2 regions of the Actinoplanes sp. NPDC051405 genome follow, and region 2 is predicted to be linked to the other one. Evidence: riboswitches for the same ligand, from Rfam matches in the RefSeq annotation. Region 2 holds a riboswitch; the other holds the start of a gene.
The links. Region 2 has a riboswitch for ZMP and ZTP ahead of ACZ6S4_RS29595 (bifunctional 5,10-methylenetetrahydrofolate dehydrogenase/5,10-methenyltetrahydrofolate cyclohydrolase). Riboswitches for the same ligand answer to the same signal wherever they lie in the genome.

Region 1 (5,301 bases), on a different contig from region 2:
CACCGGGCCGGATGCCGGCCGCGGCGACCACCTGACGCACTGCTCGCGGATCGGAAAGGAAGTTCTGGCCGAACGCCCGGCGCGTGCGGGCGTGCTCACGTCCGGCCGGTTTGGAATGGGGTAGTGCCATGGCCGTGGTCCTGTCTGCCGCCTTCTCGGCGGCGAACGCGGACAGGCGTCATCGTGGCCCGTCCGGTGGAAAAGGACGCGGAGGGCCCTGGCGCGGCAGGCGGCTCTAGGCGGTGCGGCGGCGCAGGGCGCGACGCCGGAAGCGCAGGCGGGACGAGTGCAGCGGTCCCCGCGCCGCAGGCATCAGAGCCCGGCCGAGGAGAGCATGCGTCGTAGGCATCCGGCGACCTTAACCTCGGCCGCCGGAACCGGTCATCTGGTTTTCCACCGGTGCGCCCCAGGGGAAAAGCGGTGGCGGCCCGGACGCGGCTCTGGTTGCGTCCAGGGGATGACCGACTTCGATGATCCCGCGTTCTTCGGCGACCGCTGGGCGAGTCGCTACGACGATCTGAGCCAGGGCCCGGACCCCAGCGCGGCCGTGGACTTCCTGGCCGGGATGGTCACGCCCGGGGGCCGGATCCTCGAGCTGGCCATCGGCGGCGGGCGGGTCGCGATCCCGCTGGCCCGCCGGGGCTTCGCCGTCGAGGGCGTCGAGGCGTCCCAGGCCGTCGTGGACAAGCTCCGCACCGTACCGGGCGGCCAGGACCTGCCAGTGCTCACCGCGGACATGGCCGACGTGCCCAACACCGGGCCGTACCCGCTGGCGTACGTCGTCTGGAACAGCCTGTTCAACCTCACCAGCCAGCAGCGTCAGGTGGACACGTTCCGCAACGTGGCCCGGGTGCTGGAGCCGGGCGGGGCGTTCGTGCTCGAGTGCTACGTGCCCGACCCCGCGGCCTACGACCGGCAGTTCAGCACCGACGACGTACAAGAGGACTCGGTCGGCTTCACCCTCACCGTGCACGACCGGATCGCCCAGCGGATCCAGATGCAGCACGTGACGGTGGACGGCAAGGGCATCCGGCTCCTGCCCACCGCTCACCGCTACTGCTGGCCGGCCGAGCTCGACCTGATGGCCCAGCTCGCGGGCCTGCACCTGCGGGAACGGTGGGCCGACTGGGACCGTACGCCGTTCCGCGCCACCAGCGGGAGCCACATCTCGGTCTACGCCAGGCCCTGACCGAGCGTGCTCCCAGCGGCCTGCCGCAGGTCGATGTCGCCGATCAGCCGGCGAGCGGTCTCCTCGTCCAGCTCACGCCGCATCATGGCCTCGCTGACCGCCAGCCGCTGCTGGTCGTAGCCGTCGCCGGCCGCCGTCGCGATCTCCACGCCCCGGGCCAGCATCACGCGGGCCTGCTCCTCCTCGCCGCTGACGTCCAGCCGCAGCCACCGGACCAGCAGGCGGATCGTGGTGCCCTGCAGCAGCAGGGTGCCCAGGGTGACGAACAGTGCGATGGCCTGGATGGCGTCGCGGCCCGGGACAGTCTCCGGCACCGCGGCCGCCGCGGCCAGGGTGAGGATGCCGCGCATGCCCGTCCAGCCCACCACCACGCTCTCCCGTACGCCGGGAGCGGCCAGGCGGTTGTCGTCGCCGCCCTTGCCTCGGCCACGGGACCGGCGCGGCGCGATCCGAGCAGCCCGGGCGAGCCGCGCCCGGGCGAGCCGGTCGCCCATCCGCCACCGCCCGAACAGCAGGAACACGCCGACGAGCCGCAGCAGGATCGCGGCGAACAGCAGCACTCCCGCCGCGATGAGCGTCCGGTTCAGCCCCGGCTCCGGCTCGGCGGCCAGGTCGTCCAGCACGAAGCTCAGCTGCAACCCGATGTACGCGAAGACGAACGTCTCCAGCAGGAAGTCGACGACCGGCCAGAAGGCGTCCTCCTGCAACCGGGTCCGGTAGGCCCCCGGATACTGGTGGCGCGGGTCCAGGGACGTGTTCGCGCTGATCAGGAAGGCCGCGGAGACGACCGCGATGATGCCGGAGGCCTCGATCTGCTCGGCCAGCAGGAACGCGGTGAACGGCACCAGCAGCACCAGCGTGGTCTCCAGGGTCGGATTGCCCAGCCGCTTGCGCAGCAGCAAGGTGGCCGCCGTCAGCAGACCGCCGATGGCCGCACCGAGCGCCGCGTTGCGCAGCAGCTCCAGGGTGCCGGCGCCCCAGCTCGTGTGATCCCCGGCGACCGCGGCCACCGCGATGCTGAACAGCGTGAGCGCGGTGGCGTCGTTGACCAGGCTCTCCCCGGTCAGGATCGAGGTCACCCGGCGGGGCAGGCCCAGCTCCCTGCCGTGCGACACCGTCGTGATGGTGTCCGGCGGGGCCAGCACCGTACCGAGCACGAAGGCGGCGGCCAGCCCGATCGACGGCAGCAGCCACGAGGTCACCACGCCGAGCGCGCCCGCGGTCAGCACCACCAGCAGCACCCCGAGGTCGACGATGCTCCGCAGGTTCTGCCCGAACGCCGTGACCGAGGCGTTCCGGGTGGCCGAGTAGAGCAGCGGGGGCACCACGATCGCCAGGATCAGCTCGCTGTCCAGCTCCAGCCGCGGCACCCCGGGCACAAAACTGATCCCGGCGGCCAGCGCGACGATGATCAGCCCGGGCTGGACGCCGCGCCGGTGGGCCAGGGCGGAGACCGCGATGCCGGCCCCGACGATGAGCAGGATCTGCACGCCGTTCATGATCGCCAGGCTAGTGGCCGGGCCCGCCGGTGTGACGTACTCCCTGGATGAGCGATCGCGTGGCCGGGGCGGCGCCGGTATGCTGGTCGGCGGGCCGTGACTGGCGCGTTCGGATGGGCCAACCATCGGGGAGCGGCCCCGTGCCGGACGACCGTTCTCCGGAGACGACCTGCCGTGCGCCTGGGCCTCTTCACCTGTGATAGGGAGGTCCGATGTCTGCACTGAACGCCGAATCGACCGCGTTCCGCTCCGCCCTGGAAGCGGTCCGCGCCGTCGAGCCCCGCATCGCCGACGCGATCGCCAAGGAGCTCACCGACCAGCGTGAGTCTCTCAAGCTCATCGCCTCCGAGAACTACGCGTCCCCGGCCGTGCTGCTCGCGATGGGCAACTGGCTCTCCGACAAGTACGCCGAGGGCACGATCGGCCGCCGCTTCTACGCCGGCTGCCAGAACGTCGACACCGTCGAGTCGGTCGCTGTCGAGCACGCCAAGGCCCTGTTCGACGCGCCGTACGCGTACGTCCAGCCGCACTCCGGCATCGACGCCAACCTGGTCGCGTACTGGGCGATCCTGGCCGACCGGGTCGAGGCGCCGGCGCTGGCCAAGGTGCAGAAGCGCAACGTCAACGACATGACCGACGCCGAGTGGGCCGAGCTGCGCGCCGCGTTCGGCAACCAGCGGATGCTCGGCATGAGCCTGGACGCCGGCGGCCACCTCACCCACGGCTTCCGGCCCAACATCTCCGGCAAGATGTTCGACCAGCGCAGCTACGGCGTCGACGCGGCCACCGGCCAGATCGACTACGCGGCGCTGCGCGAGTCGGCCAAGGAGTTCAAGCCGCTGGTCATCGTGGGCGGCTACTCGGCGTACCCGCGCAAGGTGAACTTCCGCATCATGCGGGAGATCGCCGACGAGGTCGGTGCGACCTTCATGGTCGACATGGCGCACTTCGCCGGCCTGGTCGCGGGCAAGGTCTTCACCGGTGACTTCGACCCGATCGCCAACGCGCACATCGTCACCACCACGACCCACAAGAGCCTGCGCGGCCCGCGCGGCGGCGCGGTCTTCTGCCAGCCCGAGCTCTCCGACCAGGTCGACCGGGGCTGCCCGATGGTCCTCGGCGGCCCGCTCGCGCACGTCATGGCGGCCAAGGCGATCGCCTTCGCGGAGGCCCGCCGGCCCGAGTTCGCCGACTACGCGCAGCGCATCGTCGACAACTCGCAGGCCCTGGCAGCCGGCCTGACCAGCCGCGGCGCCACGGTCGTCAGCGGCGGCACCGACAACCACCTGGTGCTCATCGACGTCGACAAGTACGGCCTGACCGGCCGCCAGGCCGAGCAGGCGCTGCTCGACTCGGGCATCGTCACCAACCGCAACGCGATCCCGCAGGACCCGAACGGCGCCTGGTACACGTCCGGCATCCGGATCGGCACGCCGGCGCTGACCACCCGGGGCCTGGGCACGGCCGAGATGGACCAGATCGCCGAGCTCATGCACACGGTGCTGAGCAGCACCAAGGCGGGCGCCTCGAAGGCGAAGTTCGACCTGGACGCGGCGGTGTCCGACCGGGTGTCGAAGCAGGCCACCGAACTGCTGGCCGACTTCCCCCTCTACCCGACGGTGGATATTTCGGCCTGAGCAATGCCATGGCCGTACTTCTGAGGTTCGGGGACCCACTGATGAGTGGGTCCCCTTTTCTTTGTCCGAGGCGGGACTTCGCGTTCCTGGCCGCCGGCCGGGCAGTTGTCACACCCTGTTCTCCTGGGTATGCCGCCGAACAACGGATCACTTCCGGCGCCATGGCGCCGTGTCACCGCTGACTGTTGAGCGCGGGTAACCGAACGGTCGATCGCTCCGGAGTGCATGCTGCTTCCTTCACCCGCAAGGGTGCAAAACGGGCTTTTCAAGCAGCGAAACCGCCTGCCATCATTTGCACGACGAACGGGCCGTGGGCCGTTCTTCACCTCCCGTTGGTAGCTCTTGGCGATGCCGTGCGCATTGCTTCGGAAGGCGACAAGTGCGAGACAGCAATTTTGAGGGGCATTGGCGGGCCTGCGTGGTGGCGTTGATTCCGGCGCACAACGAGGAGCGCTCCATCGGGGCGACCGTCGAGGCTCTGCTGGCGCAGACCCGGGTGCCGGACCGGATCATCGTGATCGCGGACAACTGCTCCGACAGCACTGCTGACGTCGCCGCGTCGTATCGGCACCCTTCGTTGACGGTGACCCGGACGGTCAACAACCGGGACAAGAAATGTGGTGGCCTGAACGCGGCATGGCGGCAGTATGCGCTCGACTCGGACATCGTGATCTGCCTGGACGCCGACACGATCCTGCCGAGCAACGCCATTGAGGACTGGGTGCGGGAGTTCGCCGAGGATCCCGGCCTCGCCGGATCGAGCAGCAAGTTCACCATGCGCGGCACCGAGTTCCTCGTCCGGTTGCAGCGGGCCGAATTCGCCAAGTGGACGGACTCCTCGCTGCGACGAGGGTGGACGTCGGTGCTCGCCGGAACAGCCTGTGCGATACGGAACTCGGTCCTGCACGAGGTGGTGCGCACCCACCGCCGGTACGGGCCGTGGCTGCACGCCAGTCAGGTCGAGGACTTCGAACTG
Region 2 (5,301 bases):
CGGAACCGTGGCCGGCAACAGCCCGACGCAGGCCGCCCCGACCGGGACCGAGCCGGACCAGGCCGAACCGGACCAGGCCGAACCGGACCAGGTGGAGCCAGACCAGGAGGGCTCGAGCCTCGAGGACACGGTCGTCCTGCGCGTAGAGCCGACCGTCGAAGACACGGTCATCCTGACCCTGCCGGAGGCCCCGAAGGCGACCCCCGCGCGGAGCCCCGCCGAGGAGACCGTAGTCATCGCGCTGCGGGCGCCCGACGACACCGTCGTCATCCCGGTCGTCAGCTCAACCGCCAGCGTCGCCCCGCCGACCGATGTCGTCACCGCCGTCATCCCCGTGGTTCCCGGACGGCGGGACGGTCAGCGCACCGACGTCGCTCCCCCGCCCGATCCCGGCCGCACGCCCAAACCCGCCCGCGCCCGCCGCGAGCCCCTCGACCTGGGCCACGCCCCCGCCGTGCTGACCATCTCCGCTCTCGGCGTGCTCATGGTCGCCCTGGCCTACGCCGGCGGCCGGGTCAGCACCGGCAACGCCCAGTTCGCGTACTGGGTCGGTCAGGTCGTGGTTTTCACGCCGGTCGTCGTCCGGCTGCTCAGCCGCCGGATGGCCGGGGTCGCCGAGTCGTTCCTGCTCGTCATGGGGCTGGCCCTGCACCAGTATCTGCTCAAGTGGATGTACAGCCCGGACCAGTTCCGGTTCCCCGACGAGCTGCAGCACTGGCTGGCCACCACGATCATCGTGCAGACCGGGGAGCTGTTCCAGCCCAACCCCGCGCTGCCGCCCGCCGAGCACTTCCCCGGTCTCGCCGAGCTCGGCGCCGCCGTGGCGGAGATGACCGGGCTGCCGGTCACCGCCGCCGGCGTCATCGTCGCCGGTATCGCGCACCTGGTGTTCGTGGGCATGCTCTTCGCGGTGGTGCTGCGCGCCAGCAACTCTCCGGCTGTCGCGGGCGTCGCCTGTGCCACGTACGCGACCGCCCTGCACTACTTGTTCTTCAACTCGATGTTTCTGTACCAGACCGCCGCCCTGCCGTTCTTCATGCTCGCCATCTGGGCGGTACGCCGGTGGCGGGCCGAGGGCGGCCGGATGTTCGCCGCGCTGGCCGTGGTGTCGATGGCCCTCACCACCGTCAGCCACCACGTCACCGCGCTCGCCCTGGTCGCGACTCTGCTGCTGCTGGCTGTCGCCGAGCTCGTCGTGGATCAGCCGCGACGATGGTCGGCGCTGGCCATGCCGGGGGCCGCCGCGGTCGTGGTGGCGGCCTGGATCCTGTTGGTCGCCACCGATGTCCTCGGCTATCTCGAGGAGCCGGTCGACCAGGTCGTGCGTACCGTGTCGCAGCTCTTCTCCGGGGAGAGTGACCCGGCCTCGACCAGCGCGCCCGTCTCGGTCGGTCAGCTCGTGGTGCAGGGCGCCGGACTGCTCGGGCTGCTGGTGCTCTATCTCGCGGTCACCCGCGACATGGTGCACCGCCGCGACCGGGACTGGTGGCGGTGGGCCGCGGTCGTCGGCGGGATGGTGTTCTTCGCCGGCAACGGGGTGCGGTTCCTGGGGCAGAACGGTCCGGAGATCGCCGGGCGGCTGTCCACGTTCACCTACATCCCGATCTCCATCCTGGCCGCGATCGGGCTGGTCCGGGGCGTGCAGCTCATCCCGGCCAAGGACGAGTTCGGGCATCGGTGGCGGGCCGCCGCGCCGGCCATCGACGTGGTCATGCCGGGCGGCTGGAACCTGTACAGCCGGGTCGCGGCCGGCTCGGCGATGATCACACTGCTGATGATCGGGGCGCGGGCCGGTGGCTGGCCGCCGATCGCCTCCATCCTGCCGGGGCCGTACCTGGCCGGCGGGTACGAGCGGTCGGTCGACGCGTACGGGGTGGCGTCCGCCGACTGGCAGCGCACCACGCTGGGCCCGGGCAACCGGGTCGGCGGCGACGCGACGTCGGTCTCGCTGGCTTCCACGTACGGGCGCCAGGACCCCGTACGCGAAGTCGGCTCCCTGTACTACGCCGACGTGTGGGGACTGGAGCAGGACGACCTGGTGCAGCGCGTCCACGTCCAGTACCTGGTCGTGGACCGGCGGTTGAGCACCCAGTTGCCGGAGAGCGGCGCGTACTTCGAGAGCGACCCGCGGTCCGGGCAGATCACCTCGCCGCTGACCGTCGGGCAGCTCGGTAAGTTCGACACGCTGGCCGGGATGGACCGGCTCTACGACAACGGCACTGTCCGCATCTACCGGACGGGGGTCCAGTGAGCGCTCTGCTGTCCCGGGTCGTGGCCGCGTTGGCCGTCGCCGCCGGTGCCGCGGTCCTGTTCGCACCGCAGGCCCTGGCCATCGCCGGTGGGCTGCTGCTCGGTTTCGTCCTGCCCGGGATGGCGCTGCTGGGGGTGCTGTTCCGCCGCCGGGCGCTGACCGCGGTCGAGCGCACAGTGCTCACCCCCGCGCTGAGCATGGGCGTGCTCATCGTCGCCGGCCTGGCCATCCATGTCGTGGGCCTGCGCATCGACCGGCTCGCCTGGACCGTGGCCACCGTCGGGGTGACGCTGGCGGCGGTGCTGGCCACCCGGCTGCTGCCGCCGCGCCGCGTGAGCGCGGCGGACAGCGCGGAGCCGCAACCCCGGCCGGTCGGCGAGAAGCTGGTGCGGATCGGCGCCGGCGAGCACACGGTACGGCTTCCGCTGAACGGCATGGCCGAGGCGAACACGGTGGCTGAGGCGAACACCGTGGTGATGTCGATCGTGCCCGCGATGCTGGAGGAGGACGAGCAGCGCGCCGCCGCCGAGGAGAAGGCCCGGCGCCGGCGTCTGTTGCGCCAGTTCCTGCCCCTGGTGGCGGTCGCGGCCGTGCTGGCCGGGGCGAGCTGGCTGTCGTTCACCACGTCGCGGGCCACGCACGACACCGTCGTGACCGCACTGTCGGCGACGCCGTCGGGTCCGGTGAACGCGGCCGGGAACCGTACGGTGCGGGTATCGGCGACCGGGCTGATCGCCTCGGACGGGCCGTACACGCTCAGCGTGACCGGCCCGTCGGGGGCCGCGACGGTCAAGCGCACGGTCTCGGTCACCGGGGACGGGACCTGGAGCGAAACGCTGAGCCTGCCGGGCGCGCAGCGGATGCGGGTGAGCCTCTACCGGTACGGGGACACCACCGCCTACCGCACCCTCTACATCAGCGCCGTAGACTGACGCGGACACGCGACTGGCGGCATCGAGGATGGGGACCACCATCGGGGAGCTCGCCGTGGGGGCCGTCCGCCTGGGTGCCCACGCCGGAGTGGAAGCTGTATGTCCGTACCGCATGAAGCAAGGCTGCTGCCCGGCAAGCCGGTGGCCGACGAGGTCCTGGCCGACGTCGCGCAGCGCGTGACGAAGCTGCGCGAGGCCGGCGTCCAGCCATCGCTGGCGACCGTGCTGGTCGGCGACGACGACGCCAGCGCCGGATACATCCGGATCAAGCAGCGCCAGGCGGCCGAGCTGGGTTTCGTCTCGCCGCATGTGCACCTGGGCGCGGAGGCGACGCAGGACGACCTGCTGCGGGCGATCGACCAGCTCAACGCCGACCCGGCCGTGCACGCCCTGCTGATCCAGTACCCGCCGCCCGCGCACATCGACTACGACGCCGCGCTGCTGACCGTCGACCCGGACAAGGACGTCGACGGCATGCACCCGCTCAACCTGGGCCGGCTGTCGGTGGGCCTGCCCGGGCCCCGGCCGTGCACCCCGGCCGGCATCGAGGCGCTGCTGGCGTACCACGACGTGCCGGTCGCCGGCCGTGAGGTGGTCATCCTGGGCCGGGGCGCGACCATCGGCCGCCCGCTGGCCATGATGCTGGCCCAGAAGCGGCCGACCGCGAACGCCGCCGTGACGGTCGTACACACCGGCGTGCCGGACTGGCAGCGCTACACCCAGCGGGCCGAGATCCTCATCGCCGCCGCCGGCGTGCCCGGCATCATCCAGCCCGAGCACGTGAAGCCGGGCGCGACGGTCGTCGGCGCCGGCGTGCGGTACGAGGGCCGGCGGCTGCTGCCGGACGTGGCCGAGGAGGTCGCGCAGGTGGCCGGGGCGATCACCCCGCGGGTCGGCGGCGTGGGCCCGACCACCGTGGCGATGCTGTTCCGCAATGCGATCGAGGCGGCGGAGAAGGCTAGCCGCTGAATCGGGCGCTCGCCGCCATCGCCTTGTACGCCGCCAGCGACTCGGCGTCGGTGTCGATGCGCCACTTCTCCTCGTACCCGGGGTGGGTGTCGGTGTCGAACCAGGTCACCGCGCCCACCGCCGGGTGCGCCTCCACCCAGCGCGCGAAGAGCGTGATCCAGTCGGCCTTGGTCCGGCCGCCGCGGTCGACCGAGCCCACCTCGGTGATCATGATGGGCTTGCGGGCGGAGTAGGCCCGGTAGATCCCGGCGAACAGCTTGTCCGGGGTCTCGCGGTGCAGGTTGTAGCCGGAGACCCCGACCCAGTCGACGTACTCGTCGCCGGGGTAGAGCGCCGCGAAGGTGTTCCACTCCGTGGCCGGGTCGGAGTTCCAGTTCGGGCTCCACACCCAGGACACGTTGGTGGCCTTCTCCTCGGCGAAGATGCGGTGCAGGCGCCGCCACGCGGTCACGTACGCCTGGCCGTCCTTGCCGTTGCGCGCCGCACTCCACTTGTACCAGTCGCCGTTCATCTCCCAGCCCCAGCGCAGCAGCACCGGCCGGTCCTGACGCTTGAGCCGGCGCGCGGCGCGGGCGATGAGCGCGTCGCTCGCCCCCGAGTTGATGTCGGCGAGCGGGCAGCCGCGCCAGGAAACCATGGGCGTGGCCTTGGCCGGCAGGCCCTCGATCGCCTGCGGCAACGTATCGGTGAAGTCGTAGAAGACGTGCACGATGCGCTCGTCGCGGCCGAGCTGGTTGCGGCGCAGCGCCAGGCTATCGGTCAGCGACCGGCCCTCCAGCCCCAGGTAGGCGCCGAGCATCGCCCTGCCGGGCCGGAACGGCACCGGTCCGCCGCCCTTGGTGACCACCGCCGGCGTGGGGCTCGTGCTGGGCTTCGCCGACGCGGCCCGGCCCGGTGAGCTGGTGGCCTCGGCCGGCTTCTCGTCGCTGCCGATCGCGCGTACGGCAAGGACGGCGGCCGGCACGGCGGCGAGCGCGGCGAGACCACCGACGAGGTGCCGGCGGGTCAGCCCGCGAGCGGCCCGGTGCGCCGGCGTCACGTGAGGTTCCGGCCGGTCGCCCGGGCGACCCGGCGCACGGCCCGCCAGCCGGGCTGGGCCAGCTGCTTGAGCCGCGGGACCAGCGGCGAGCCGCCGCCGGCGACCAGGGC

Region 1: another riboswitch for ZMP and ZTP. It lies ahead of ACZ6S4_RS26205 (glycine hydroxymethyltransferase); the one in region 2 lies ahead of ACZ6S4_RS29595 (bifunctional 5,10-methylenetetrahydrofolate dehydrogenase/5,10-methenyltetrahydrofolate cyclohydrolase).

Annotation. Positions count from the first base shown of each region.
Region 1 is NZ_JBVJIR010000013.1:8,865-14,165, forward strand. Features, by position in the region: gene erm (ErmE/ErmH/ErmO/ErmR family 23S rRNA (adenine(2058)-N(6))-methyltransferase) at 1-130, opposite strand, end outside; gene ACZ6S4_RS26195 (class I SAM-dependent methyltransferase) at 458-1,189, shown strand; gene ACZ6S4_RS26200 (cation:proton antiporter) at 1,174-2,688, opposite strand; ZMP/ZTP riboswitch at 2,775-2,881, shown strand; gene ACZ6S4_RS26205 (glycine hydroxymethyltransferase) at 2,901-4,325, shown strand; gene ACZ6S4_RS26210 (glycosyltransferase family 2 protein) at 4,636-5,301, shown strand, end outside.
Region 2 is NZ_JBVJIR010000015.1:93,777-99,077, reverse strand. Features, by position in the region: gene ACZ6S4_RS29605 (hypothetical protein) at 1-2,251, shown strand, start outside; gene ACZ6S4_RS29600 (hypothetical protein) at 2,248-3,183, shown strand; ZMP/ZTP riboswitch at 3,183-3,266, shown strand; gene ACZ6S4_RS29595 (bifunctional 5,10-methylenetetrahydrofolate dehydrogenase/5,10-methenyltetrahydrofolate cyclohydrolase) at 3,283-4,152, shown strand; gene ACZ6S4_RS29590 (glycoside hydrolase family 26 protein) at 4,142-5,191, opposite strand; gene ACZ6S4_RS29585 (polysaccharide deacetylase family protein) at 5,188-5,301, opposite strand, start outside.